DNA from 3 places in the Halomonas sp. TH-94 genome. Region 3 is predicted to be linked to each of the others. Evidence: predicted binding sites of a transcription regulator. Region 3 holds the regulator's gene; each other region holds the start of a gene.
The links. The regulator sigma-54, encoded in region 3, starts transcription at its own class of promoters, with help from an activator protein. The targets are predictions, from matches to a motif close to TGGCACNNNNNTTGCTNT.

Region 1 (9,924 bases), on a different contig from region 3:
AGAGGTGGGCATTCCCGAGCCCGACAAGGCGATTCGCGCTTACCCCTTCCAGCTCTCGGGCGGGCAGCGGCAACGGGTCATGATCGCCATGGCGTTGGCGCTCGAGCCCGAACTGCTCATCGCCGACGAACCCACCACGGCACTCGACGTGACTACCCAGGCTCAGATCCTGGCGCTGATCCGTGACCTGCAGCAGCGCCGCGGCATGGCGGTGATGTTCATCACTCACGACTTCGGCGTGGTCGCCGAGGTGGCCACTCGCGTCTGCGTGATGCGCTACGGCCAGATCGTCGAGTTGGGCACGGCACAAGAGGTGCTGGAGAATCCGCAGCACGAATACACCCGCGCCTTGCTCGATGCGATCCCCAGCAACGTCATCCCAGACGCCCGCGAAGATGAGCTGCCGGCGCCGCTGCTGGAGGTCCGACATCTGCACAAGGTGTTTCGCTCACGCGGCGGGCTGTTCAAGCCGGCCCGTGAAGTGCGCGCATTGGACGACGTCTCCTTCACCCTGGCGCCGGGCGAAACCGTCGGCATCGTCGGTGAATCCGGCTCGGGCAAGTCCACCCTGGGGCGCTGCGTGGTCCGCCTGGAGCGACCCGACAGCGGCTCCCTCACCCTGGGCGGCACGGACTTCTCCGCGCTGACCGGGGATGCGCTACGCCGCGAACGCCATCGCATCCAGATGATCTTTCAGGACCCCTACGCATCGCTCAACCCGCGTCACCGGGTCGGCTACGCCATTGCCCAGGGTCCCATGGCCAACGGCGTCCCGCGCAACAAGGCGATGCAGCAGGCAGAGGAGCTGCTCGAACTCGTCGGCCTAGGCGCCGTGGCCGTGGACCGCTTCCCCCACGAGTTTTCCGGCGGGCAGCGGCAACGTATCGGTATTGCCCGTGCGCTGGCGCTGAACCCCGAACTGATCGTGGCCGACGAAGCTGTCTCGGCGCTGGATGTATCGATTCAGGCTCAGGTGCTGGAGCTGCTCGAGGAGCTGAAGCAGAAGCTGTCGCTATCGCTGCTGTTCATAACTCACGACCTGCGGGTGGCCGCACAGATATGCGATTCCATCATCGTCATGCAGCACGGACGCATCGTCGAACAAGGCACCGCCAAGGAAGTGTTCCTCAACCCCAGGGAGGCGTATACCAAGCAGCTGCTTGATGCCATTCCCGGCCGCGCGCACGAAGCCGCCATGGCCTGATACACGCGATGAAAGAAGGATTTCCCATGCAATCGCTGTTGGACGACATCGCCGCCCTGATCGGGGCGGGTAACGTATTGACGGGTAATGACGTCGCGCAGCGCCGGGTCGACTGGATGAGCGGCGCCAGCTGTCGCGCCGCTGCCATTGCAAGGCCCGGCAATACGGCCGAGCTGGCCGAAGTCATGCGTCTGTGTCACGCCGTCGCGCAACCGGTCGTCACTCACGGCGGGCTCACCGGCCTGGTGCACGGAGGTGAAGCGCAGCCTGACGAGCTGGTCATATCTCTCGAGCGCATGAACGCCATCGAGGCCGTCGACCCCGTCGGTGGGACCATGACGGTGCAAGCCGGTGTACCGCTGCAGACCGTGCAGGAGGTGGCTACCGATCACGACCTGCAGTTCGCCCTCGACCTCGGCGCACGCGGCTCCTGCACCATCGGTGGCAACATCGCTACCAACGCAGGCGGCGTTCGGGTCATCCGTTATGGAATGATGCGCCAGCAGGTACTGGGCCTCGAAGCGGTACTGGCCGACGGCACCGTGGTCAGTTCGATGAACCGCATGCTCAAGAACAACGCCGGTTACGACCTCAAGCAGCTCTTCATCGGCAGTGAAGGAACGCTGGGGATCGTCACCCGGGCCGTGCTCAGGCTGCAGCCCAGGATGATAAGCGAGCGCACCGCGCTGGTGGCCTGCCCCGATTTCAACGGCGTCACGGGGCTGCTCCGGCATATGGGGCGTGTACTGGGCGGCAGTCTCGGCACCTTCGAAGTGATGTGGCGCAACCACTACGCCCTGCTCACCGCCGAGAGCGGCCGCAATACGCCTCCCTTGCCGACTCACTGGCCCTACTATGCCATCGTCGAATCGCTGGGCAGCGACGATGCCAATAACGGCGCCCAGTTCAGCGCAGCGCTGGAATCGGCTTTCGAGGCGGGCCTGATCGAAGACGCCGTACTGGCGCAATCCGCGGCTCAGCGCCAGAGCATCTGGGCCATACGTGAGGATATCGAGGGTCTGATCGAGCAGTTGGCGCCGCTCTTCACTTTCGATGTCAGCCTGCCCATTCCCGACATGCCGGGCTACGCCGACACGCTGGTCGACTCGATTCGCGAGCGCTGGCAGGACGGGCGTGTCGCGGTGTTCGGCCACCTGGGAGACGGCAACCTGCACGTTTCGGTCGGGGTCGGCAGCAGCGACCTCGCGACCCGCCGTGAAGTGGAGCGCATCGTCTACGGCCCGCTTTCCGAGCTGGGAGGCTCCGTCTCCGCCGAACACGGTATCGGCCTCGAGAAGCGCGACTACCTGGCCCTGTCGCGCACGCCCGAGGAGATTGCCCTGATGCGCACCCTCAAGCACGCCTTGGACCCCAAGGGTCTGCTCAACAGGCACAAGATTCTGGCCGAGGAAGGGTGATTCCAGCATGTCGACTCGCGCCGGTATCGCGGCGCCTACCGGTCCGAGACGAGACCTCACCACGCTGGCGTTGATCGTGGCGATCGCGCTGTTCTGGGGCGGCAACTGGCCGGCGGTGCGCTTCAGTCTGATGGAGATCCCGCCGTTCACCCTGCGCGCCATCGGCTTCAGCGTCGGTGCAGGCATCTTGCTGGGCTGGGCCTGGCTGCGCCGTTGGCCGCTGGCCGTCGCTCCGGAGGAGCGGCGCTGGCTGGCGGTCACCGGCCTTTTCACCATTCTCGGCTTCAACCTGGGCACCGCCTTCGGCCAGCTGCACATGCCGACATCCCAGGCTGCCATCGTGGCGTTCACCATGCCGTGCTGGGCACTGCTGATGGCGATGGGGCTGCTTGGCGAAAGCGTCAACTCACGCCAATGGCTGGGCCTTGGCCTCGGTCAGAGCGGCTTGCTCGTGCTGCTGGGACCGAACGCCTTGCAGGCCGGCTTCGAAGGATTGACCGGTGCGGCATTCGTGCTCGCTGCCGCCCTCTCCTGGGCGCTGGGCACCGTGCTGATCAAGCGCCGCGGTGGCTGGCAGGGCCACCCCGCGGTCATCACCGGCTGGCAGTTTGCCCTCTGCGCAGTACCCATGGTGCTGCTGGCAGCCCTGTTCGAGTCGCCCAGCGGCCCGACAGCCTGGCAACCATCGACTTGGCTCGGTCTGGGTTACCATCTGATCTTTGCCATCTGTCTGGCGCAGATGCTGTGGTTTCGTAACGTCAATCGGCTCACCCTCGGTCAGTCGACCATCAGCACCTTGCTGATACCCGTGGTGGGAGTGACGACGTCAGTGGTGCTGCTCGACGAGCCGCTGACATGGCACTTGGCGGTCGCGCTGGGCTTGATTCTTGCCGCCGTGGCCATCGTCATGACCCAGCGCGAGCGGACGACGACATCCTGACGCTACCCCAGACCCTCGTTTCCGACATCGTTCTCGAAATTGGAGCTTTCCATGCCGCGTTTTCCCGACCACCTGAACGGCTCCGGCCCCAGCAACCCCTTCCCCGGTATCAAGGTGCTGGAACGCCGCATCGGCCGTGAGATCCCCCACCGCCTGGGCTCCAACGAAGGCCTCGACATGCCCCACCGAGCGCTGCGAGAGCGCTTCGGCGACGCCATGGTCGAACATGTCTACTGTTACGGCGACTCCGAAGCATTGGGGGTGCGCCAACGGCTTGCTTCGCTTTACGGTCTGGCGCTGGACAATACCCTGGTGGATGCCGGGGCCGACAGTCTGATCGCCCTGGCGCTGCGTACCGTGGCTACACCCGGCTGTACGGTGGTAAGTGCCAGCGGTACCTATCCCACGTTCGGCTATTTCGCCCGAGGCCAGGGCTGCCAATTGCTCGAACGCTCCTACCGCGAAGCCCCCGGGTTGCTGGCCCCCGGTCTCGATGACCTCGCCACCTCCGCCCGGGAGCACAAGGCTCGACTGGTCTACGTCGCCAACCCCGACAATCCCAGCGGTCATCTGCACAGCGACGAGGAGATACGCCGCCTGCGTGCCGAACTGCCCGACGACTGCTGGTTGCTGCTCGACGAGGCCTATCATGATTTCCGCGACGATGCCTGCTCCGCCTTCAGTCGAGAGGTACTGCCCGGCGTGATCCGCCTGCGTACGCTATCCAAGGCCCACGGCCTGGCAGGGTTGCGCATCGGTTACGCCATCGCCGAGCCGGAAACCCTCGCCATGATGATGAAGGTACGCATCCACTATGCAGTTTCGACTCTGACCCAGGCCGCCGCCGAAACCGTGCTCGATCACCATGCGGAAGTGGAGAAGCACATTCGCGACGTCAAAGAGCGCAGAGAACGACTGGCCTCGCATTTCCGCGCTCTGGGCGCCGAAGTCCTGCCGAGTGCCACCAATTTCATCGCCATTCGTCTGGCGGATGCCGAACTGGCCGGCAGGCTGAACCAGGAACTGCTCGAAGCCGGCCGCTTGATCGCCCGGCCCGCCCATCCCGACCTCGGGCATGTATTGCGCATTACTGCCGTCGAGGACGCTCTGGTACCTGGCCGCTTCGAGATTCTGGAGCGGGCTATCGCAGGGGACCGCGCTCAACGCTGAATGCGCAGCCCATACCGCCGCAACTTGCGTACCACGCTGGGCTGGCTGATAGCCAGCCGCTCGGCGATGGCATAGGTGCTGGGGAGCGTATGGCAGAGCACCTGGAGCACGCCACGTTCCGCCCGGGCCAGATAGGCGGGCAGGCCTTCATTCTCGACGAGGGTCGGTAACGCCGGGGGTTCGGGGCGTGAAGCCAGCACCGGTGACGGCGCGATCTCGCCCTGCGTCGGTGAGTGAATCGAATCCCCCGGGCTCGACAGCCAGGCCCGCTCCAACCAGTTTTCCAGCTCGCGCACGTTCCCCGGCCAGTCGCCCCCCATCAGCTCCGGCCACACGCTGCCATGCAGCAGCTTACGTCGGCCATAGCGCTGATTCAGACGTTCGAGACAGCTCTCGACCAAGGCCGGGATATCCTCCCGGCGTTCACGCAGCGGCGGGATGGTAACGGGGATGACATTGACGCGATAGTAGAGGTCGAGGCGAAAGGCCCCCGTTGCCACGCGGCTCGCCAGGTCCTGGTTGGTGGCCACCACCAGACGAAAATCGACGCGAATGCGTATCGCCAAGCCGCATGACGCTGCCGTCCTGAATCACCTTCAGCAGCTTGGTCTGCATGGGTAGCGGCAGTTCACCGATTTCATCGAGGAACAGCGTGCCGCCCTCCGCCTGCTCGAGCAGCCCCGCCTTGCCCTGACGTGCTGCGCCGCTGAAGGCGCCAGGCTGATAGCCGAACATTTCCGATTCGAACAGATTCTCCGGGATGGCGCCGCAGTTGAGCTCGACGAACGGCCCCTGGCTGCGCCGGCTCCAGCTATGCAGCTGCTTGGCGAAGGCGGTCTTGCCGACACCCGACTCGCCAAGCAGCAATACCGTGGCATCCGAGGGCGCCACACGCTTGAGCAGCAGCGCCAGTTCCCACATCACCCCGCTGCGTATCTTGAGGTCGTTCAGCCCCTCAGCCTGCCGCGCGTCCTCGATGACAGGTCCGGGCTGGCTGCGCTTGAGATGGTCACTGAAGCGTTTTTGCAGCAGTGCATATTCATCCTGCAGCAGTTGCAGATCGGTCAGGTCGCGAGACCGGCTGACGATGCGCTCGAGCTTGCCGTTCACATGGACCGGGTGCGCCTCGGCGATGACCCGCCTTCCGGTCCCGGTCACCTGCATCAATTGCACCGGCTTGCCGGTACGGATCACCTCCAGGCTGATGGATGGCTTGAGTACGCCCTCTTCTTCCAGATGCTGTACCGTGCTGCCGATCAGCTGCTCGCGAGGTATGCCGTACACCGCTGCCGCCCCAGGACTCACGTCCAGCACCTCACCCTTGGCGTCGACGATAAAGAAATGGTCGTTGGACGTTCCGACGATGGTACTCACCACTTCCCGCTCGATTTCGCTCATGACTGGGCACCATGCAATTCATAGATGAATCATTGATGCATTATTGCATCGATAAGCCTCGCTCGCGATTCATCCATGCATCAATCAGCCAAAGGAAGCCCATGGGCAGGTTCTCCATGGCTGGCACGAAACCTGCTAGACCTGATGAGTGAGTGAACCTTTCTTCGCGATCAGGAGCCCACCATGGCCGATTTCAACCAGCCGCTCGGCGGCAACGAGATGCCCCGCTTCGGCGGCCCCGCCACCATGATGCGCCTACCCACCCAGCCCACTGCCGCTGGGCTCGACGTTGCCTTCATCGGCGTGCCGCTGGACACCGCCACCTCGAACCGTCCCGGCACCCGCCTGGGGCCACGCCAGATTCGCGACGAGTCGCGCATGCTGCGCCCCTACAACATGGCGACTCGCGCCGCACCCTTCGACAGCCTGCAGGTGGCCGACATCGGCGACGTGCCGATCAACACCTTTCACCTGCCCAAGACCGTGGACATCATCACAGCCTTCTACGACGAAGTGCTCTCCCATGGCTGCGTACCGCTCACCCTGGGCGGCGATCACCTCATCACGCTGCCGATCCTGCGGGCCATCGCCAAGAAGCACGGCCCGGTGGGACTGATCCATATCGATGCCCACGCCGACGTCAATGAGCATATGTTCGGCGAGCCCCTCGCCCACGGAACGCCGTTCCGTCGCGCCCAGGAAGAGGGCCTGCTGGCGAAGGGCAAGGTGGTGCAGATCGGACTGCGCGGCACCGGCTACGCCGCCGAGGACTTCGACTGGTGTCGCCAGCAGGGGTTTCGCGTGGTCACGGCCGAGGAGTGCTGGTACCGCTCGCTCGCGCCGCTGATGGACGAAGTACGCACCCAGATGGGAGACACCCCGGTCTACGTCACCTTCGACATCGACGGTCTCGACCCCTCGGTGGCACCGGGTACGGGCACCGTGGAGATGGGCGGCCTGACCTCGGCCCAAGGGCTCGAAATCGTTCGCGGCGCCGCCGGCCTGAATATCGTTGGCGGCGATCTGGTCGAGGTCTCCCCACCCTATGACACAAGCGGCAACACGGCGCTGATGGGGGCCACCCTGCTCTACGAAATCCTGTGTGCTCTCCCGGGCGTGATGCGCCGCGATTGACTCGAACCGGCCTGACCCAATAACGACAACCCACAAGGGATAAACGTATGTCCTCCTCTGACACGACTCACCGAACTGGCACCGAGCAAGCTCCTCTGGAGCGTAGCCATCTGCTCAAATTCCTCATCCCTTCCGCGCTCGGGGTCGGTCTGTTCCTGATTCCCTTCCAGATCGGCGATACCATCAACATCGGCATGGGCTTCATGGCCGATGGCCTCAAGGCGCTGCTCGGCGGCGCCCTGCCGGCCATTGCCGTGGCCGTCCTGGTACTCTCCGTGCTGGCTACGAGCTTCATCAAGCTCGCTCGCCCAGGCTGGGCCGAGAAGGGGGTGCTGCGCGACATGTTTCACGTCGGGCCGGTATGGTTCGGCATGCGTATCCTGGGGGCGGCCTTCGCCCTCATGACCTTCTTCCAGTTCGGCCCCGAGTTCGTCACCGCCTCGTTCACCGGTGGCGTGATGCTCAACGACCTGGCACCGGTACTGCTCACCTTCTTCTTCTTCGCCGCCCTGCTACTGCCTTTCCTGGTGGAGTTCGGCTTCATGGAGTTCATCGGCAGCCTGGTGCGCAAACCGTTCCGAGTGATCTTCAACCTGCCCGGTCGTAGCGCCATCGACGCCACCGCATCCTGGATGGGCTCGGGCACCGTGGGCGTGCTGATCACCACCCAGCAGTACGAGAAGGGCTTCTACAATCGCCGCGAGGCATCGGTGATCGCAACCAACTTCTCCATCGTCTCGATCGCCTTCAGTCTGCTGATCACCAGCTTCGTCGACCTCAACCACATGTTCATCCAGTTTTACTTCACCGTGGTAGTGGCCGGGCTGATCGCCGCGGTAATCGTGCCGCGCCTGCCGCCGCTTTCACGCAAGCCCGACACCTACTACGAGCCGGTGGGCTGTCAGCTGGCGGAGAAGCGCACCGAGCGGATGGGCCTGCTGCGCTACAGCCTGACCCAGGCGGTACGCCGCGCCGAGCACTCCCCAGGCCCTCGCGAGCTGGCCCGAAATGCGCTGTTCAATGTGGCCGACATCTTCCTCGCCCTGCTGCCGCTGGTATTCGCCATCGGCACGGTAGCGCTGATCCTGGCCGAGTTCACCCCGCTGTTCACCTCGCTTTCCTACCCCATGGTGCCGATACTCGAGCTGCTGCGCATTCCCGAGGCCGAGGCGGCCGCACCTGCCACACTGGTGGGTTTCGCCGACATGTTCCTGCCGGCGGTGCTGGCCACCAACATCGAGAGCGAACTGACCCGCTTCGTGATCGCCTGCCTGTCGCTGACGCAGCTCATCTACATGTCCGAGATCGGTGCCCTGATCCTCAAGTCGAAGATCCCGCTCAAGCTGTGGGAGCTGATTGTGATCTTCCTGCTGCGCACGGCCATCACCTTGCCGATCATCGCCTTCATGGCCCACACCTTCTTCTTCTGAGGCGCAAGATGACCAGCCAACCGATGACATGTGCCCAGCTGCTGTTGACGCTGCTGTGCCAGCGCTACGAAGTCGACACCGTGTTCGGCATACCCGGCGTGCACACCGTGGCGCTCTATCGCGGCCTGGAAGGCAGCGGCGTGCGCCATGTCACACCGCGCCATGAGCAGGGCGCCGGCTTCATGGCCGACGGCTATGCCAGGGCCACCGGCAGGCCCGGGGTGTGTCTGATCATTACCGGCCCCGGGATGACCAATATCGCCACCGCCATGGGCCAGGCGCTGGCCGACTCCATCCCCATGCTGGTCATATCCAGCGTCAACCGCCGCGACACGCTGGGCCGCGGCCAGGGCAGACTGCATGAGCTTGGCAGTCAGCAGCAGCTGATGGCGGGCGTCTCGCGCTTCAGCCATACCCTGCTCGACCCGGATGCCTTGCCGGAAGTCCTGGCGCGAGCGTTCGCCGTGTTTGCCAGCCAGCGCCCCGGTCCGGTGCACATCGAGATCCCCATCGACCTGTTCGATATGCCCGTGCAAATGAAGCAGCTCCCACCACCTGCACGCATCTATCGCCCAGCAGCCGATCCGGAAGGCCTCGCGCTGGCCGCCGACTGGCTGCGCGATGCGCAACGACCGCTGCTGCTGCTGGGCGGGGGGTGCATCGATGCAGCAGAAGCGGCCAGGGCGCTGGTGGAGGTCCTCGATGCCCCCACCGTGACCACCATCAACGCCAAGGGCCTGCTCGGGAGCGACCACCCTCTCGACCTGGGCGCCAATGCCGCACTTCCCGTCGTGCGCAAGCTGGCCCGCGAGGCCGACGTGATCCTGGCGGTAGGCACCGAGCTCGGCGAGACCGATTACGACGTGGTGTTCGATGATGGCTTCGAGCTACGCGGCAAGCTGATACGCATCGATCTCGACGCCCAGCAGCTGGTGCGCAACCAGCAGGTCTCCCTGGGCCTGGTGAGCGATGCCGGGCGCAGCCTGGCGCTGCTCGCGGAGCACTTCCCCGAGCCGCTCCGCCGCGGGGGCGCCGAGCGCACCGCCGCTTGCCTGACCTCGCTCGGCCTGGCAACCGATCCGGCCTTCGCGCCCTTCGTGCCCTTCTACGCCGCTCTCGACCAAGCGCTACCCGAGGCGCTCCTGGTGGGCGATTCCACGGCACCGGTCTATGCCGGCAATCATCTGGTATCGCGTCCTCAGGTGCGACGCTACTTCAATGCCTCAACCG
Region 2 (9,924 bases), on a different contig from region 3:
TCGAAGCGTTCGACGAGGAAGGCGGCCACCGGCTCGATCAGCGAGATCGAGGAGCTGATGGCAGCCCCCAGCACGAGAATGAAGAACACCCCGCCGATAAGCGCACCGAAGGGCATTTCGGCGAAGGCCAGCGGCAGGGTGACGAACATCAGGCCGGGTCCGGCGCCCGCATCGAGCCCGGCGCCGAACACCAGCGAGAAGATCGCCAGGCCGGCCACCATGGCCACGGCGGTGTCGACGAAGGCCACGGCGAAGGCGGTGCGGCTGAGCGACACCTCGCTGGACATATAGGCGCCGTAGGCCATGATCGCGCCCATGCCGAGGCTCAGGGTGAAAAACGACTGCCCCATGGCCTGCAGCCAGCCTTCGAGGCTTAGGTCTGCCAGATTGAAGGTGAACAGGAAGCTGGCCGCGGCGGCGAAATCGCCGTTGGCGATACCATAGGCGAGCACCACCAGCAGGATCACGAACAGCGCCGGCATCATGATGCGCAGGCCGCTCTCGATGCCCTTGTGGATGCCCATACCGACGATCAGCCCCGAGGCGATGATGAACAGGGTGTGGTAGAGCGTGAGCAGGCCCGGCGAGGCCAGTAGCGCATCGAAGCCGGCTCCGATGGTGGCGGCGTCGGCGCCGACCAGCGAGCCGGTGAGCATCTGCCAGGTGTAGTGAATCGCCCAGCCGGCAATCACCGAGTAGAAGCTGAGGATCAGGAAGGCGGCGGCACCGCCCAGCCAGCCGATCGACTCCCAGGCCCGCGAGGTCTTGTGGGTGCGGGTGAGGAAGCGCATGCCCATGATCGGGCTTCTGCGGCTGGCACGGCCGAGCATGGTCTCGGCGATCAAGATGGGGATGCCGACGGCAAAAATGGTCAGGGCATAGACCAGAATGAAGGCTCCACCGCCGTTTTCGCCGGTCAGATAGGGGAAGCGCCACAGGTTGCCGAGTCCCACCGCCGAGCCGACGGCAGCCAGCAGGAAGGTGCCCTTGTGTGTCCAGACGTTGTGCGTACTCATGGTGTTTCCGAAAACTCGTCTTGTGGCCTTGTGAGCCCGCTTGGGTCGCTACCGCGGGCCGTTCGTTAGGGCCGCTCGGTGAGCGCGTACACTGTGCGACAGAACCACGCTTCGTGACCAGCGGTAAAGCGTTAAGGTTGCGTTGGGAGCGGCAGGTGACGGGGCCGCGGGATCATGGAAGTCACTGCGGCTCTTCGTCTTGCGCGTCGATGTCGGCCGGTCGCGATTCGAAGGCGCGACATTCGTCCGGCAGTCTCACCGTGTCGCCCAGGGCCAGCTTGCCCACCAGCTTGCGCCGCCGGCCGCTTTGCGGCTCGATCAGTGCGACCACTTGCCCGATACTGGTGCCGTTTACGTAGGCCTCGACCTTCACTCTGACCACCAGACCCTGGTAACGGGCCGAGAGGATGTCGCCCGGGCCGGGGTCGGAGTAACCGGCAGGCGTTCTTGCATGATGGCTCATGACGCTGTCGCCGCCGGGGGCGTCCCATTCTACATGCTTGTGCATACAGCCTCCTGCAATGATGTTTTCGATAGCCTAGTGAGAAGCGTAGCCGCTCAGGGACATGGGCAAGAAAAAGCCCACCATGTGGTGGGCATGCCCGGTGGGTGGCCACGGTGTCCCGCTCAGGGGGCTTCCTCGGCTAGCTCCATGATCAACCGTGTTGCCAAGTAAAGGCGTGGTACGATGCTATGCAGTTCGACGAATTCGTCGCTGCTGTGGTAGCGGCCACCCACCAGGCCCAGCGACTCGAGCACGGCAGGGCGCTCCGCATCGGGCTGATAGGCGTAGGCGGCATCGGTGCCACCACCGATTTCGACAGCCCCCAGCTCGAGGCCGAGCTCGGCGTAGATCGCCTTGGCCCTCTCGGCTAGTTCCTGGGTTTGCGCATTTTCGGGGAGCGGCGGGCGCCCGCGCTCCAGGCGGAATTCCACCTCAGTATCTTCGATCAGTCGGTTGGCGATGATCTCATTGGCCTCCTCGTCTACCCGCTCGTACTCATCGGCTTCGAAGTAGCGCATGTCGCCCTCGGCGCGGGCACGCTCGGGGATGATGTTGCGGGTGCCGCCACCCTCGACCACCGTCCAGTTGAGGGTCGTTTCCTTGTCGGGGTCGCCGAGTTCGTTGAGTTGCAGCAGTTGGTGGGCAAGCTCCATCACAGCGTTGCGCCCCTCTTCCGGGGCACTGCCGGCATGCGAGGCGCGCCCGGAAACTTCGAGGAAGGCATAGTTGATGCCCTTGGTCACGGTGGTGACCGTGTCCATGCCGTCCTCGCCCAGGGTCGGCTCGAAGACCAGCACCGCATCCTGTTCGGCGGCGAGCTGCGAAATGAGATCGCGCGAACCCAAAGAGCCTTGCTCTTCGTCGGGATTGAACACCACCGTCAGCGTGCCGTAACCGTCATATTCCAACTCATGCAGTATGTCCAGGCTGTGCAGGATGATCGCCACGCCGCCCTTGGCGTCGCCCACGCCGGGACCGAAGGCGCGACCATCCTCGGTGCGAAACGGCCGTTCTGCCGCGGTGCCCTCGCCGAATACGGTGTCGTAATGGATCATCAGCATGAGGTTGCGTTCGCCGCTGCCCTGAAGAGTACCGACCAGAGTATTGCCGCCGAGCTCCTCGGAGGGGTGGGTCTCGACCTCGGCACCGAGCTCGCGTAGCCGCTCGTCGAGGATCGCCTCGACCTCGGCCAGCCCCGGCTCATGAGTGGTACCCGAATCGATGTTGACCAGGGTTTCGAGCGTTTCGAGCAGCGGCGCTTCGTGGCGCTCAGCGGCATCGAGGACTGCCTGGTCGGCCTCCATCCCGAGAGGCTCGGCGCTCACGGTGGAGGCGGTGAATAGGGCGGCAAGGGCCGTGCCCAAGCAGAGTGGCTTCAGGGCGAGTCCATTCATGGCGGTTATCCTTTGTCGGGGGCAGGATCATGAAGGCGCCCGGCCTGTTCGGTTCGAAGCGCTTGAAACCAGTCTAGGGCAGGGGGCGCAGAGCGCAATTTCCTGTGCCGCGCCTGCCTGCATGTGCCTTCAGTCGAACATTCGACGGTCCACGCCGGCGGTTTCGAACAGGTAGTCCCGCGATGCGGTCAGCTCGTCGCGCAGCCGCGGGATGTCAGCCCCCTGCAGTTGGCCGCGCCATTTGCGAACGCGACCGGCAACCAGCACCGTTTCGACGTTGCTGCGCTCCATCAGGGTCACCACCGCGCCGGGCACGTTGTTGAGCGGCGCTACGTTGATCGCTTCGGCGTCGAGCAGGATGATGTCCGCCTCCTTGCCCGGGGTCAGCGAGCCTACCCGATGTTCCAGCTTCAGGCCCCTGGCGCCCCCCAGGGTGGCGTAGCGGATCACCTCGCGTGACGTCAGCAGTGCCGGCCGCTCTTCCTGGCCCTGCAGCGCCAGTTCGTTGACGAACATGCGCTGCAGCGTCAGCGTCGAGCGCATCTGGGTGAAGAAGTCGGCGGTCATGGTGCACTCCACGTCGCTGGAAAGCGAAGGCAGTATTCCCAGCTCCGATGTCTTCATCAGCGGCGGCGTGCCGTGGCGCATGGTCATCTCGATGGGTACTGCCAGCGATACGTGGGCCCCGGCATCGTGAACCGCCTGCCAGGCCATGTCGCTCATTCCCGTCATATGGATCAGGATGTGGTTTTCCTCGATCTTCCCGCTCGCCGCCAGCTCGTCGAAGGTCTCGGCCATGCCGAGACTGCCGACCACGTGATAGGCCAGCGGCAGGTCCAGCTCGTGGGCCAGCGCCCAGGCCGTCTCGTGGTCGGGCAGGTAGATCTCGCCGCCCATCACCATGGTCATCAGCCCATCGGCCGAGAGCCCTTCGCCGGTGGCGAAGTACTGCTCGCGTATGCGCCGCGCATCCTGCGGGTACTGGGCATCCTCGCCCTGGCCTTCGAAGTAGCCGAAGACGCTGCGACGAACGCTGTCGCGCAAGGCCTCGATGGCGGCATCGGAGTGCTCGGGGCTGTGATGGATCTGGCTGGTGTCCATCACCGTGGTCACCCCGGCGTCGAGCTGACTGAGCGAGCCGAACAGCTCGTTGATGTAGACGTCCTCGGGACGATATACCGGCGCCAGCTTGCCGAGGATGTGATCCATGTAGTTGGTCGAGCCTTCCGGCGTGCCGTCGTCGAACATGATGCCGTCGGCGAGGAAGCTGCGCAGGGCCGTTTCGAACAGGTGGTGATGAGTGTCGATGAATCCCGGCATGACGATGCGGCCCGCGGCATCGATCACCTCGGCATCGCCTGCGTCCAGTTCTGGGCCGACGGCGACGATGCGGCTGCCTTCGATCAGCACGTCGCCGCGCTCGAAGTCACCCACGCTGTCATCCATGGAGAGTACGTGGCCGCCACGGATCAGCACACGTCGCCCGGCCTCGCCGCTGTGCGCCGGCATGCCGCTGCGGGCTTCGTCGGCGTGGGTGGAGGCGCTGGCGGAAGCGAGCAGGCCGCCGCCCGCCATGGCGCCGGCTCCCGCCGCCAGGGTGCCTTTGAGAAAGTCGCGGCGTGTCGCGCCAGCGCGCGCTTTGCAGAGCTTGCACATCGTCTCGTTTCACTCCCGAAGTCGCTTGCAGTCAAACTCAACCTAGGTTCTGGCAGCGCGAAATGCCAAGAATCGGACCTGCAAGAGCGAAGCGGCAGCGTGGTGAGCCCAAAAAAAACCGGCGCCAGGGGGCTGGCGCCGGTTCGTGTCCGCGGGGGCGGGTTACTTCTTGGAGCGCTTGCGCTCGTGCTCCTTGAGGAACTTCTTGCGCAGGCGTATGTGGTTGGGCGTGACTTCCACCAGTTCGTCGGAGTCGAGGAACTCGATGGCCTGCTCCAGGCTGAACTTCACCGGCGGGGTCAGTACGATGTTCTCGTCGTTGCCCGAGGCGCGCATGTTGTCGAGCTTCTTGCCCTTGGTGGGGTTGACCACCAGATCGTTGGCACGGTTGTGGATACCCACCAGCATGCCTTCATAGACCTCGGTGCCGTGGTCGATGATCAGCTTGCCGCGCTCCTGCAGCGCATAAAGCGCATAGGCCAGCGCCTTGCCGTCGACCATCGAAACCAGTACGCCGTTGCGACGCTCGATGCCGGCGTCGGGCTTGAGCGCACCGTAGTGGTCGAAGCGGCTGGTGAGGATGCCGGTGCCCGAGGTCAGGGTCAGGAACTGACCGCGGAAGCCGATCAGGCCACGCGCCGGGATGATGAAGTCCAGGCGCACGCGGCCCTTGCCGTCGGGGTTCATGTTGGTCAGCTCGCCCTTGCGGTAGCCGAGCTCCTCCATGATGGCACCCTGATGCTGCTCCTCGCAGTCGATGATCACCTCTTCGTACGGCTCCTGCTTGATGCCGTCGATCTCCTTGATGATCACCTCGGGGCGGCCCACCGCCAGCTCGAAGCCTTCGCGGCGCATGGTTTCGATCAGCACCGAGAGGTGCAGCTCGCCGCGGCCGGAAACCTTGAACTTCTCGGGGCTTTCGCCCTGCTCGACCCGCAGCGCCACGTTGTGGATCAGCTCCTGGTCGAGACGATCCTTGATGTTGCGGCTGGTGACGTACTTGCCGTCACGGCCGGCGAAGGGCGAGTCGTTGACCTGGAAGGTCATGGAGACCGTGGGCTCGTCCACCGACAGCGGCGGCAGCGCCTCGACGGCGGCCGGGTCGCACAGGGTGTCGGAAATCGAGAGCTCGTCGACCCCGGTGATGCAGACGATGTCGCCGGCGGTGGCCAGCTCGGTCTGCACGCGCTCGAGACCCATGTGGGTCATCACCTGGCCGACCTTGCCCTTGCGGGTATTGCCGTCGGTGCCGATCACCACGATCTGCTGGTTGGGTTTCACCGAGCCACGCTTGATGCGACCCAGGCCGATGACGCCCACGTAGCTGGAGTAGTCCAGCGCCGAGATCTGCATCTGGAACGGTCCGTCGAGTTCGACGGCCGGCGGCTCGACGATGTCGACGATGGCCTGGAACATCGGCGTCATGTCCTCGGCCAGCGCTTCCGGATCCATCCCGGCAATACCGTTGAGGGCCGAGCAGTAGATGATCGGGAAGTCGAGCTGCTCGTCGCTGGCGCCGAGGTTGTCGAACAGATCGAAGATCTGGTCGATGACCCAGTCGGGGCGGGCGCCGGGGCGGTCGATCTTGTTGACCACCACGATCGGCCTGAGGCCCTGGGCGAATGCCTTCTGGGTCACGAAGCGGGTCTGCGGCATGGGGCCGTCGACGGCGTCCACCAGCAGCAGCACCGAATCCACCATCGACATCACGCGCTCCACTTCGCCGCCGAAGTCGGCGTGTCCAGGGGTGTCGACGATGTTGATGTGGTAGTCGCGGCCATTGCCGTCCTGCCAACGAATCGCGGTGTTCTTGGCCAGGATGGTGATGCCGCGCTCTTTTTCCTGGTCATTGGAGTCCATGACCCGCTCCTGCCCTTCGGCCTTGCGATCGAGCGTGCCGGACTGGCTCAGGAGCTTGTCGACCAAGGTGGTCTTGCCGTGGTCGACGTGAGCGATGATGGCAATATTGCGCAGACTCTCGATACGAGAGGGGGTTACAGCTGTGTTCATAAGGTGTGACTCATCAACGGGAACGCACCTATGTACACATCGAAAGGACGTACCCTAGGCGCGGGGTAGGGGGGTGGTGGCGCATTGTACAGATATCGGTGGTTGGGGAATAGCACAACCTGGCGATATGGCGCGTATCAGGCCTGTGTACCGGCATGCTCCCATGCACAAGGCGCGGACGGAATGATGCTTGGCTCGGTGACGACTGGGCTGTGCGTATGACGATGAGGTGGGGAAAATGAGCGAAAGTGCACGTAGATACTTTTGTACACTTATCAACACACTGGGTAACTCACCCTATCGCTGAGAGGTTCACCCCCGTCCTCTGGAGTCTGCTCGATGCCCTTAGCCAGCGTCTTCATCGATGCCCGGTCCGCAGGTGCGAAGTTGCCGCGCCACCTGGTCACTGTCGAACAAGCGGCGAGCAAATGGAAGGGCAGCCATGAAGTGCTGCTGGTGGACGATACCGGAGATCGGCGTCTTCCGCCCTTGGCCCATCGGCACCAGGCACGATTGCTGTCGACCACTTCTCCCCTGCTGGGAAGTCGACTCAACGCTGCCGTCGCTGCCAGCCAGGGTGAACGCTTGCTGTTTCCCGGAACGCTGACCCGCGATGAGCTGGTGTGGTTGGGTGAAAGCCTGTCGGCTGACGAGCGGGGCCTCCTCTGTGATGCGGCCGTCATGCGACGCAAACGCCGGGGGCGGCTACAGCGCTGGTGGAGCTGGCTCACACGTGCCACCACTCGGGATACCTTCTGGGTGGCGCGGGATTGGTTCGAGCGTATCGGCGGCTTCGACCCGCAGCTCGACAGCGAAGCGCTGAGCGACCTGCTCGAGCGGTTGCGAGCATGTGGTGCGAATGTCTGCTACTCGGGCAATGCCGGGGCAGAACGCAAAACACTGTGCCCACCGCAAGGTGGGCACAGTCGAGTTGGCAGGGAGTAACCGCCAGGCTCAATCGTCTTCGGGTACGCCACCCATCCGCTCGAGCAGCTGAGCACCGGCAGGTATTCCACTCATTTGGCTCATGAAGAACCTTCGGGAGCGTGTCAGGGCTGACCCCAAGGGCAGGTCTTGATGTCCTATTTTGGTGCAAATTTAAAATATGTGTTCTTTCATGGTGCACGAATTGCCTCTCGATGGCGCAGATACGCTGCGTAATAAATTTCCGCAACAGCGTGGTGCACTCGGATTATTGGCTATTGTCTTTTGAATACAGCAACCTGGGAGTATTGAGGGCGTTGATGGTGCAAATTGGCACGCTACCTGCATTAGGTTGGCCAGCGCCATGTTCGTGCATGGTGAACGTGGGCAGTCGAGTTGCCTACGTGCTACAACACATGCTGGAACGAACCAGCGCAGTGGACTTCAGCCAAACGAATCGAGCCACAGCTCTAACGGAGGACACCAATGTCAGCCAAGACTCTCGCCCTGATCGAAGAACATGATGTGAAGTGGGTAGACCTGCGTTTCACCGATACGCGGGGCAAGGAACAGCACGTCACCATTCCCGCCCGTGACGTGAACGAGGAGTTCTTCGAGAACGGCCAGATGTTCGACGGCTCCTCCATCCATGGCTGGAAGGGCATCAACGAGTCGGACATGATCCTGCGTCCGGAAGACGGTACCGCTTTCCTCGACCCGTTCACCGAAGATGCCACCCTGGTGGTGCGTTGCGACATCATCGAGCCGGCCACCATGCAGGGCTATGAGCGCGATCCGCGCTCCATCGCCAAGCGTGCCGAGGCCTACCTGCAGTCTACCGGCCTGGGCGATACCGCCTTCTTCGGCCCGGAGCCCGAATTCTTCATCTTCGACGAGGTGCATTGGAAGGCCGATATCGAAGGCGCCATGTACAAGATCACCTCCGAAGAGGGTGCCTGGTCTACCGACCGTCAGGTCGAAGGCGGCAACCTGGCGCACCGTCCGCGCGTCAAGGGCGGCTACTTCCCGGTTCCCCCGGTCGACAGCTTCCACGATATTCGCGGCGCGATGTGCAACACCCTGGAAGCCATTGGCCAGACCGTCGAAGTGCACCACCACGAGGTCGCCAACGCCGGCCAGAACGAGATCGGCGTCAAGTTCAACACCCTGGTGAAGAAGGCCGACGAAGTTCAGGAAATGAAGTACGTGATCCACAACGTGGCTCACGCTTACGGCAAGACCGCTACCTTCATGCCCAAGCCGCTGGTCGGCGACAACGGCAGCGGAATGCACGTGCACCAGTCCTTCTGGAAGGACGGTCAGAACCAGTTCGCCGGCGACCAGTACGCCGGTCTGTCCGAAATGGCGCTCTACTACATCGGCGGCATCATCAAGCACGCCCGTGCTCTGAACGCTTTCACCAACGCTTCCACCAACTCCTACAAGCGTCTGGTGCCGGGCTTCGAGGCGCCGGTCATGCTGGCCTACAGCGCCCGTAACCGCTCTGCGTCCATCCGCATTCCGTACACCGCGAGCCCGAAGGGCAAGCGTGTCGAGGCTCGCTTCCCCGACCCGACCGCCAACCCCTACCTGGCCTTCGCCGCCATGCTGATGGCCGGTATCGACGGCATCAAGAACAAGATCCACCCCGGCGATGCCATGGACAAGAACCTCTATGACCTGCCGCCGGAAGAGGGCAAGCTGGTGCCGACCGTCGCCAGCAGCCTGGATCAGGCGCTCGAGGCGCTGGACGCTGACCGTGCGTTCCTCACCGAAGGCGGCGTGTTCACCGACGATATGATCGATGCCTACATCGAGCTGAAGATGGAAGACGTCGAGCGTATCCGCATGACCACGCACCCGATCGAGTTCGACATGTACTACAGCTGCTGATATCGCAGCCTGGACGGCTGGACGAGCTTGCCTCGCCAGCCGGCACCAGCAAGGGGCTCCGCATCGCGGCGCCCCTTTTTTGTCGTACACTGGAGCGGAACGTTAGGTTACCTTTTGCCGACTCCGACAGGCCCGGCCTCGGCTGGCCGTTGCGATACAACGCTCGAGGGATGTGCCCATGCTCAAGCCGATCGTGTCTTGCCTGCTGGGGCTATTGGTGGCGCATTCGGCACTGGCCACGACCATCTATCGCACCACCGATGCCCAGGGCAACGTAGTCTTCACCGATGATCCCAACCGTGGCGGCGAGCCGGTCGAACTGTCACCGCTGACCGTCATCCCCGCGCAGGTCGGGGGGCGTCAGGCCGAGCCGCCTCGGGTCGAGGGCGCCGCCCCGCGCGCGAGCCAGCGACCGGGCCAGCCCTTCATGCCCTACGATGCCTTTCGCATTCGTTCGCCGGCGCATGGGGGCGACCTCCCCGCCAGTCATGCAGGAAACCTGCAGGTGGAGCTCGCCATCGAGCCC
Region 3 (9,924 bases):
GACTCACGAGCACGTGCGCATCGAAGGGCTGGCAGCGCTGTACCAGCTTGGTGGCAGCGCGCGCATGCAGTCCGCGCTTGTTGGTCAGAGTCAGCTTGCGGCTGGGCACGCTCAGGCTTCCTTGCTTTCGGACGGCTCTGCGGTCGGCTCCTGCGAGGCAGCGACCGGTGTGTGAATGCCCAGCTCCCGATGACGTAGACGCACATCCGGCTGTTGCTTGGCGAGATGCTTGGCGAGCCGCTCGGCCAGATATACCGAGCGGTGCTGGCCCCCGGTGCAGCCGATGGCGACGGTAAGGTAGCTGCGATGGGTGTCGCGATAGGCCGGCAGCCAGCGCTCTACCCAGGCAACGATGTCATCCAGCATCTGCCCGACCAGCGGGTACTGTTCGAGGAATTCCACGATGCTCGGCTCCCGTCCGGTGGCCGAGCGCAGGCGTGGATCCCAGTAGGGGTTGGGCAGACAGCGGGCGTCGAAGACGATGTCGGCGTCGAGTGGCACGCCGCCCTTGAAGCCGAACGACTCCACCGTCAATGTCAGCTGATCGGCGTGATGACTGGCCACCTGTTCGGTGATTCGGCCACGCAGGTCGTGTACCGATAGCCGCGACGTGTCGATAATCAGATCGGCGAGGTTGCGAATGTCGCTCAGCGTGGCGTCTTCCGTCTCAATGGCCTCGTTCAGCGTCATGTCCCTGTGGCGGGTCAAGGGATGGCGGCGGCGAGTGGCGGAATAGCGTTCGATCAGGATCCGGGCATCGGTAGTCAGATAGACGATCTGACAGTCGACCTTGTTGGCGCGAAGCTCTTCCAACAGCCTGGGAAAGCGCTCCAGGGCGTGAGGGAGATTGCGTGCATCGATGCTGACGGCGATCGAGGATTGAACCGTGGGCGAGTTTCGCAGTTCGTCGACCAGCGAACCTAGCAGCATGGCTGGCAGGTTGTCGATGGCATAGTAGCCAATGTCTTCGAGTGCTTGCAGTGCGATCGATTTACCGGAGCCCGATCGGCCACTGATGATCACAAGCTGCATGTATTTCTCCTGATCAGGGGCTGGCCGAACGGCAACGCGGGCGGGTCAGGCCGAAGACTGTCGTCGAATGGCGTTTATGAGGCGCTCGTGGAGTTCGCGCTGGCTCTCGCACCGCCGCAACAGCGTGCGGGTTTCGGTGTCGTTCATCACGCTGGCCACCTGGCTCAGCAATGAGAGGTGAGTGTCGTCGGCTTCCTCGGGGACCAGCAGGACGAAGACGAGATCGACCGGTTCTCCGTCAATGGCATCGAAGTCGATGGGCTCGGCCAGCTTGAGGAAGGCGGCAACCGGACTGTGGCAATGGGGGCTTCGGGCATGCGGTATGGCCACGCCGTTGCCGATCCCGGTGCTGCCCAGCCGCTCACGGCCGATCAGTCTGCCGAAAACCTCCTGGCTATCGAGGCTCGGGGTGTTTTGCGCAATGAAGGTGCTGAAGAACTCCAGCACCCTCTTCTTGCTGCCCCCTGGAACGTCGAACAGCGCACGCTCCGGAGGCAGTATGTTTTCAAGTGTCATGACGACTCAGCGAATGCCGGCGCCTTGGGCGCGGGCCTGGGCCTTTTCCTTGTGCTTGACCAGCTGGCGGTCGAGCTTGTCGGTCAGGGCATCAATGGCGGCGTACATGTCGGTATCGGAGGCTTCGGCATGCAGATCGGCGCCGGCGGCGTGCAGCGTACAGGCGGCCTGCTGACGCTCTTTCTCGATCGAGAGAGTAACTTGTACGTTGGTGATATTGTCGTAGTGCCGTTGGACGCGGCTCAGCTTCTCGCTCACGTAGTCACGCAGTGCATCGGTCAGTTCAACATGATGGCCGGTAATGTTGACTTGCATGACAAGCTCCTTCGTCCTTCGAATGGTGATTTGATTGTAACCCTTTTTGGCACCGTGCAAACCCCCTCCGATCAATGCTCTTGTCCGGCGTCAACGCGCCACGTCGTCATCAGCGAAAACGCTTGCGCTCACTTGAAGAGGGGATCCCCAAGGCTTCACGATACTTGGCCACGGTACGGCGTGCCACCTGAATACCGTCTTCGGCCAACAGATCTACCAGTCGACTGTCGGATAGCGGTTTTCGTGGTGTCTCGTCGGCGATCAATTTTCGAATGCGGGCCCGGATGGCGGTACTGGAATGGGCGTCGCCCTCACCATTGCCGCCGACGTGGCTGGAGAAGAAGAACTTCAGTTCGAACACGCCGCGCGGGGTGTGGATGAACTTCTGGGTGGTCACCCGCGATATGGTCGATTCATGCATCTCCACGGTCTGGGCGATATCCGCCAGGACCAGCGGTTTCATGGCTTCTTCGCCCTGTTCGAGAAAATCGATCTGGCGTGCCATTATCTCGCGCCCGACGCGCAGCAGGGTGTCGTTGCGACTGGCCAGGCTCTTCATCAGCCAGCGGGCTTCCTGCAGGTGATCCTTGAGAAACTGGTTGTCCTGACTCTTGTCGGCCCGGCGTACCAGCGCGGCGTAGTCGGGCTGTATGCGGAGCCGCGGCAGGGCTTCGGCATTGAGTTCCACCCGCCAGCCGGATTCGTCATGGTAGGCGACCAGGTCCGGAGTGATGTAGTTGCTGCCGACTTCGGCGAAGGCACTGCCCGGGCGAGGGTCGAGCGAGCGCACCAGGGCGATGGCCTCGTCGAGAGCGTCGTCATCCAGGCCCAGGCGCCGCTTCAGCAGGCGCCGGTCATCGGCGGCAAGCGCTTCGAGGAACTGGCGCACCAGGCGCCGAGCCTGGGGCAGCAGGGGGGTGTGGTCGGGCAGGGTGGCGAGTTGCAGCATCAGGCACTCGCGCAGATCACGGGCGAAAATGCCGGTGGGTTCGAATTGCTGCAGACGTAGCAGCACCTGCTCGACTTCGCGAGTGGGCAGCCCCTCAAGACCCTGGCGGCGCAAGCCATCACGGATTTCCTCCAGCGGCTGTGCCAGATAGCCCGTGCCGTCCACGGCATCGATCAGGCTCTCGGCGATCTGGCGCTGGCGCTCGCTCAGGTCGATCATGGCCAGCTGCCAGATCAGATGCCCGGCCAGTGTCTGCCCGGAGGCCTGGCGCTCGAAATCGGGCCCTTCGCCGGTACCGCTGCCGGAGCTCGCACCGTGGTCAGGGTAGGTATCCTCCCAATCGCTGTCGGTGGACAGCTCACTGGGGATTTCATCGGCCCAGTCGTCGCTCTGGGGTTCGCTGACGGCTTGCTCGCCGAAGCCCTCGTCGAGCTCCAGCATGGGGTTGGATTCAAGTGCTTGCTGGATCTCCTGACGCAGGTCCAGCGTAGAGAGCTGCAGCAGCGCAATGGCCTGCTGCAGTTGGGGTGTCATGGTCAGCTGAGTGCCGACGCGGAGTTGCAATGATGCTTTCATGGCCATGAGGATAAGGGCTCATTTGCCGGAAAGACTCTACCCTAGACTGGCGTGCGGCGAGTTGCAATAGCGATGATTGCAATAAGCATGCCATTTATTGCAATCATGTCTGACGAGAATGTGTTAATAGTGCTTTCATGCTTGCATGTAACAGAGAGTTGCGTTATAGGCGGAAATCTTCACCGAGGTAGACTTCGCGCACGCGACGGTTGGCCAGAATGGCTTCGGCGTTACCTTCGGCGATGATCTGGCCATCTCCCACGATGTAGGCGGAGTCGCAGATATCCAGCGTTTCGCGCACGTTGTGATCGGTGATCAGGACGCCGATGTCGCGTGCCTTGAGCTGGCGAATGATGCCCTTGATCTCGCCGACCGAAATGGGGTCGACGCCGGCGAAGGGTTCATCGAGCAGGATGAAGGCCGGCTCGGTCGCCAGGGCTCGGGCTATCTCCACGCGCCTTCTCTCACCGCCGGACAGGCTCATCCCGAGGTTGTCGCGAATATGGGTGACGTGAAAGTCTTCGAGCAGCTGTTCTAGGCGCTGCTGACGGCCCCGGCGATCCAGATCCTTGCGGGTTTCGAGGATGGCCATGATGTTGTCGGCCACCGACAGCTTGCGAAAGATCGAGGCCTCCTGGGGGAGGTAGCCGATCCCGGCCCGAGCGCGTTCGTGCATGGCGCTGCGCGACAGGTCGAGCTTGTCGATACAGACATTACCCGCATCCGCTCTCACCAGCCCCACGATCATGTAGAACGAGGTGGTCTTGCCGGCGCCGTTGGGGCCGAGCAGCCCCACGATGGAGCCCTGCTCGATGGAGAGGCTGATGTCATGTACCACGCGGCGACGCTTGTAGCTCTTGGCCAGGTGCCGAGCATGCAGAGTCTTCATCGCCATCTCAGCGCTCCGGCTGCAGGGTCATGCGGATACGCTGGCGTCCCTCGACACCTTCGCTCTCGGCGCGGGCCTGGACCACGCGACGGTCGAGGAAGTACTCCAGATAGCCACCGTCGAAGGTATCGCCAGCCTGGTGCAGTTCGGCGCGGTCGATCAGTTCGACGCGTCGCTCGGCCACGTGATAGATGATCGTGCGCCCCCAGCCGCGTACCACTGGCTGCTCCGGGTCCGGCTGCTGTTCGATATAGGCACGTTCGCCGTGAGCCGTGGCACGGGAAAGCTCGCCGGCCGCATTGCGCCGGAGCTCGACGCGGTCGCCGGTAAGACGCATGGTGCCCTGGCGGATGTCGACCTCGCCGGTATAGATCGCCGTGCCGGCGATATCGTCGAGATCGAGCCGATCGGCTTCTATCTGGATAGGCTGATCGGCGTCGCGCTGTTGGGCCATGCTCGCGGCAGGGCTCAATGCCAGGCCGATCAATGCCAGGCTGAGCAGCATGCGGGGCGTCGGAAGCTTGCATCGCTTCATGGCGTGAGTTCCTCCAGGGTGACGGGGTCGGCCTGTCCCGGCTGAGCGCCTTCCGGGGGGTGGTAGCCGCGCACATTGTCTGTCAATCGCGCCCGGTTGTCATGGATCCAGGCGTCGAAACGTTCGCCGCGCATATGCTGTGGCGGCTGCTGCAGCAGGGCGGGTGTGTCGCTCCAGGCATGACCGACATTGGCGTCGAAATGCAGCACCTCGGTGTCGAGCTGCCAGCGCTCCTCCGGAGCGAACAGGCGGGCGTCGCCGGTCAGCGTAAGGGGGTTGCCGCCCGGGCCGAGTCGGCCTTCCCGGCCGCTGGCGACCCAGAGACGGCCTTCTCGATCGATCAGATGAGCCACCGGCGTCACGGCGCGGGTCACGTCGTCGTGCGGCGTATGCACCAGCCTGGGACTCTCCAGGCGCTGATGGGCCTGGCCATCGATATCGAAGCGAGTCAGCCGGGCCTGTTCCAGGAAATAGTCAGGTTCTCCGGCGTCGTCGGTGGGTACCGGGCCGGGCGTAGGCACCTGCCATGGGTCAAGCCAGGCGATCAGGCTGCCCAGCGCCAACAGCAACAGCAGCAGCCAGAGGCGAAACGAGGGGCGCGGCAGGCGACGTAGCATCGACGCCGGTCTCAACGCTTGCCGTGGAGGTAGGTGTCGATCAGGGCGTCGCGATGCCCTTGCGCTTCCAGCAGCAGGTCGCAAATCTCGCGTACCGCGCCATGGCCGCCGCTGCGCTCGGTGACGTGGTCGGCGAGGGCGCGGATGTAGGACGGTGCGCCGGGTACGGTAATGCCGATGCCGGCACGCTGAATGGGCGCCAGATCGGGAAGATCGTCGCCACAATAGGCGACCTGTTCGAGTTCGATTCCCTTGCGAGCGCAGAGCTCGCGCAGCACGACGAGCTTGTCCTCACAGCCCTGGAAGACATGGTCGATGCCCAGAGCGGCTGCGCGATGACTGACCATGGGCGATTCACGCCCGGTGATGAAGGCCACCTGCAGGCCGGCGCGGCGCAGGAGTTTCAGGCCCAGGCCGTCCTGAGTGTGAAACGCCTTGATCTCGATACCGTCGGCCTGGAAGTAAAGACGGCCGTCGGTAAGTACGCCATCGACGTCCAGTGCCAGCAGGCGGATCTTGCGCAGCCGGTCGAGAAGGCGTGGATCGAGGGTGGTGATGGCCAGGGCCATGAGCTCTCCTTGTCAGAGTGAAGTCAGATCACGCCGCTTCGCAGCAGGTCGTGCATGTGCAGTGCGCCAACCGGGTGGCCTTCGTCATCGACCACGGCGAGCGCCGTGATTCGGTTGTCTTCCATCATGCGGACCGCCTCGGCAGCCAGCACCCCGGGCGCAATTCGCTTGCCGGGACGGGTCATGACGTCATCCACCGTCAATCGGCTCAAATCTTGATACTGGTCGAGAGTGCGACGCAGGTCACCATCGGTATAGACACCGATCAGGCAGTCTTGCTCGTCGACGACGCAGGTAAATCCGAGACCCTGGCGTGTGATTTCGAGCAGAGCGTCGCGCAGGGGGCTGCCGAGCGGCACGCGGGGCAGTCGCTCGCCCTGGTGCATCAGGTCGCAAACACGTAGCAGCAGTCGTTTGCCGAGGCTGCCACCCGGATGCGACAAGGCGAAGTCCTCGGCGGTGAAACCACGCGCTTCGAGCAGTGCCACCGCCAGCGCATCGCCCAGCGCCAGGGCTGCCGTGGTCGAGGCGGTGGGTGCTAGGTCCAGCGGGCAGGCTTCTCGTTCGACGCCGGCATCGAGATGGGCATCGGCGTGGCGAGCCAGCGTCGAGCCGGGGCGGCCGGTCATGCTGATCAGCGGTGTGCCGATGCGCTTGAGCAGCGGCAGCAGGGCGGTGACCTCCGCCGTTTCGCCGGAGTTGGACAGCGCCAGAACCACGTCCCCCGGAGTGATCATCCCCAGGTCGCCGTGACTTGCTTCGCCGGGATGCACGAAGAATGCCGGGGTGCCGGTGCTGGCCAGGGTGGCGGCGATCTTGCCGGCGATATGGCCCGATTTGCCCATGCCGGTCACCACCACGCGCCCCTTGCAGGCGAGCATCAGCTCGCAGGCATGATCGAAGTGGCTGTCGAGGCGCCCGGCCAGGCTGGCGACGGCCTGCTCCTCGATCAGCAGGGTGCGCCGAGCGCTGGCACGCAGGCTGGACTCCCCTTCGGACGGGGCGGCGGGTGAAGGTGGCGTAGTGGCATCGATGGTCATGTCGGTGATTGTTGTCCTTTGTGGGGAATCACTCAAGTGGCACCGCTGGCAGCGGCGGCCAGCCACGTCAGGTAGACCAGGTAGACGCCCAGGAAGAGTGCGCCGGGTAGTCGCCCGAGTTGGCCGTGCCGGAACCACAACAACACCATGCCCATTCCCAGCGTCAGCAGCAGCATGATGGGAAAGTCGCGGCTGGCGGCGGCAGGGTCGATCGGGCCCGGTGCCAACAAGCCGGGGATCGGCAGCACGGCGAGCAGGTTGAACAGGTTCGAGCCAATCACGTTACCCACGGCCAGGTCGTGATGCCGCTTGATGGCACTGGCGATACAGGCTGCGAGTTCCGGCAGGCTGGTGCCTATCGCAACCACGGTGAGGCCGATGATCAGCTCGCTGATGCCCAGGCCGCGGGCCAGCTCGCTGGCACCCCATACCAGCGAGCGCGAGCTGAGTGCGAGCAGCACCAGGGTGAAGGCCAGCCACACCAGGGCGCGTTTCAGCGTCATATCGGGAATGGCATCGTCGGCAGGGGCGTCGGGTGTGTCGGCACGCAGTAGCCACCACAGACTGAAAACCAGTAGCAGGGCCAGGAACAGGGCGTCGAAGCGGCCCAGTATGCCGTTTGCCAGTGCGTAGCCGGCCAGGCCCGTGGCGCCAAGCAGTAGCGGTAGTTCTCGGCGCACCAGCGAGAAGCGGATCGGAATCGGCCTGACCAGCGCCGTCAGGCCAAGTACCAGGCCGATATTGGCAATATTGGAGCCCAGTGCATTGCCCGTGGCCAGGTTGGGCAAGCCATCCAGCGCGGCAAAGACGGCCACCACCATCTCGGGTGCCGAGGTGCCGAGCGCCACCACGGTCATCCCCACCAGCATGGCGCTCATTCCGGTGCGGCTTGCCGTGGCGGCAGCGGCATTGACGAAGCGGTCGGCGCTCCACACGAGCACGGCAAGGCCCAGAGCGATCGCTATCACAGGGAGCAGCATGGTGAAGGGTCTCGCCATGAAAATGAAGTGGCACATTAGACGTCTTCGGTGGCCTGGGCGCAAGCGCCTGGGCGGCCCGGGCTGGCGCCGGGAGGCATGGTTAGGATACGATGTTCGATAATTTTTTCTTGGACCTTGCAGCATGAGCGATTCCCCCCTCGTCGAGGTGAAGGGTCTGCACTTTTCGCGCGGTGAAAAGTCCATATTCGCAGGCGTAGAGCTGCAGATACCTCGCGGCAAGATCACCGCCATCATGGGGCCCAGCGGGACCGGCAAGACGACGCTGCTGAAGCTGATCGGCGGTCAGCTGACGCCCGACGTCGGGCGGGTGCTGATCGATGGCCACGATGTGCACGCGCTGTCGCGCAAGGCGCTGTTCACGCTTCGCCGCCGCATGGGCATGCTGTTCCAGAGTGGCGCACTGTTTTCCGATCTCAGCGTGTTCGAGAACGTGGCATTCCCGCTACGGGTTCACACCGAGCTGCCGGATGCGATGGTTCGCGACCTGACACTGATGAAGCTCCAGGCCGTCGGCCTGCGCGGAGCGCGTGAGCTGATGCCGGCAGAGCTCTCGGGCGGTATGGCCCGTCGCGTGGCACTGGCACGTGCCATTGCGCTGGACCCTGATCTGGTACTGTATGACGAACCGTTCGTGGGGCAGGATCCTATCTCCAAGGGGGTGCTGGTTCAGCTGATCAAGAAGCTCAATCAGGCGCTCGGGCTGACCTCCATCGTGGTTTCCCATGACATTCAGGAGACGCTCTCCATTGCCGACTATGTCTATGTCATCGCCGATGGCCAGGTAATGGCGCACGGCACCCCGGAGGGTCTCGATGTCGACGACGATCCTCGCGTAAGTCAGTTCGTGCACGGTGAACCTGACGGTCCCGTCCCCTTTCACTACCCTGCGCCCGAGTATTTCGACGATATCCTCAATCAGGAGGGTCTGCAGTGATCCAGCGCGTTCTGAGTCTCGGTCGCCGCGGCTGCGACGTGCTCGAGGCGCTGGGTCGCTCGACCCTGTTCCTCGCGCAGTCGGCCTTCGGCGTGCCTTCTCGCGAGGGTTGGTATTTGTGGCTGCGGCAAATGCACTTCGTCGGAGTGCTGTCGCTCGCCATCGTCATGGTATCGGGGCTGTTCATCGGCATGGTGCTGGCGCTTCAGGGCTATACGATTCTGGTCGATTTCGGCGCCGAGCAGGCGCTGGGCCAGATGGTGGCGCTGTCGCTGCTGCGAGAACTGTCGCCGGTGGTGGCGGCACTGCTGTTCGCCGGACGTGCCGGCTCGGCACTGACCGCCGAAATAGGCTTGATGAAGGCCACCGAGCAGCTCACCAGCATGGAGATGATCGGCGTCGACCCGCTGCGTCGGATAGTGGCGCCCAGGCTGTGGGCCGGCTTCGTGGCACTACCGCTGTTGACCATCGGTTTCAGCGTGGTCGGAATCTACGGCGGTTACCTGGTGGGCGTCGAGTGGCTAGGGGTGTTCGAAGGTTCGTACTGGGGCAACATGCAGTCCAGCGTCGCTTTCATTGGCGATGTGGGCAACGGCATGATCAAGAGCATGGTGTTCGCCCTGGTGGTGACATGGATCGCGGTGTTCCAGGGCTATGATCTGATACCGACCTCGGAGGGTATCTCACGTGCCACGACGCGTACGGTAGTCTACTCGTCACTGGCGGTGCTGGGCCTCGATTTCGTTCTCACTGCGGTCATGTTCGGAGGGTTTTCATGATGTTTGAACGGCGTCTATCGCGCGATGGAGAAGCAGGATGAAGCGCAGCAAGACAATGGAGCTGGGGGTCGGTCTGTTCATGCTGGCCGGGGTCCTGGGGATGCTGTTTCTGGGGCTGCGGGTCAGCGGTCTGACGTTCAGCATGCCGGGCGATACCTTTCGGCTCGAAGCC

Region 1: speB (agmatinase) is a predicted target of sigma-54. The motif match lies at 6,252-6,269, and genes of this name have one in related genera.
Region 2: glnA (glutamate--ammonia ligase) is a predicted target of sigma-54. The motif match lies at 7,837-7,854, and genes of this name have one in related genera.

What each region holds. Positions count from the first base shown of each region.
Region 1 is NZ_JBYCKL010000040.1:24,190-34,113, forward strand. It holds gene AC2VNO_RS07840 (ABC transporter ATP-binding protein) at 1-1,204, shown strand, start outside; gene AC2VNO_RS07845 (FAD-binding oxidoreductase) at 1,231-2,622, shown strand; gene AC2VNO_RS07850 (DMT family transporter) at 2,630-3,562, shown strand; gene AC2VNO_RS07855 (pyridoxal phosphate-dependent aminotransferase) at 3,614-4,732, shown strand; partial or broken gene AC2VNO_RS07860 (sigma-54 interaction domain-containing protein) at 4,723-6,130, opposite strand; gene speB (agmatinase) at 6,314-7,264, shown strand; gene AC2VNO_RS07870 (YjiH family protein) at 7,312-8,694, shown strand; gene AC2VNO_RS07875 (5-guanidino-2-oxopentanoate decarboxylase) at 8,718-9,924, shown strand, end outside.
Region 2 is NZ_JBYCKL010000004.1:5,015-14,938, reverse strand. It holds gene AC2VNO_RS00690 (sodium-dependent transporter) at 1-1,016, opposite strand, end outside; gene AC2VNO_RS00685 (hypothetical protein) at 1,198-1,524, opposite strand; gene AC2VNO_RS00680 (glutamate carboxypeptidase) at 1,644-2,915, opposite strand; gene AC2VNO_RS00675 (amidohydrolase family protein) at 3,045-4,571, opposite strand; gene typA (translational GTPase TypA) at 4,734-6,581, opposite strand; gene AC2VNO_RS00665 (glycosyltransferase family protein) at 6,921-7,526, shown strand; gene glnA (glutamate--ammonia ligase) at 7,992-9,398, shown strand; gene AC2VNO_RS00655 (DUF4124 domain-containing protein) at 9,577-9,924, shown strand, end outside.
Region 3 is NZ_JBYCKL010000034.1:27,065-36,988, reverse strand. It holds gene AC2VNO_RS05915 (HPr family phosphocarrier protein) at 1-109, opposite strand, end outside; gene rapZ (RNase adapter RapZ) at 112-1,032, opposite strand; gene ptsN (PTS IIA-like nitrogen regulatory protein PtsN) at 1,078-1,548, opposite strand; gene hpf (ribosome hibernation-promoting factor, HPF/YfiA family) at 1,555-1,863, opposite strand; gene AC2VNO_RS05895 (RNA polymerase factor sigma-54) at 1,973-3,394, opposite strand; gene lptB (LPS export ABC transporter ATP-binding protein) at 3,552-4,277, opposite strand; gene lptA (lipopolysaccharide transport periplasmic protein LptA) at 4,285-4,812, opposite strand; gene lptC (LPS export ABC transporter periplasmic protein LptC) at 4,809-5,429, opposite strand; gene AC2VNO_RS05875 (KdsC family phosphatase) at 5,441-5,998, opposite strand; gene AC2VNO_RS05870 (KpsF/GutQ family sugar-phosphate isomerase) at 6,022-7,038, opposite strand; gene AC2VNO_RS05865 (calcium/sodium antiporter) at 7,071-8,054, opposite strand; gene AC2VNO_RS05860 (ATP-binding cassette domain-containing protein) at 8,161-8,973, shown strand; gene mlaE (lipid asymmetry maintenance ABC transporter permease subunit MlaE) at 8,970-9,752, shown strand; gene mlaD (outer membrane lipid asymmetry maintenance protein MlaD) at 9,790-9,924, shown strand, end outside.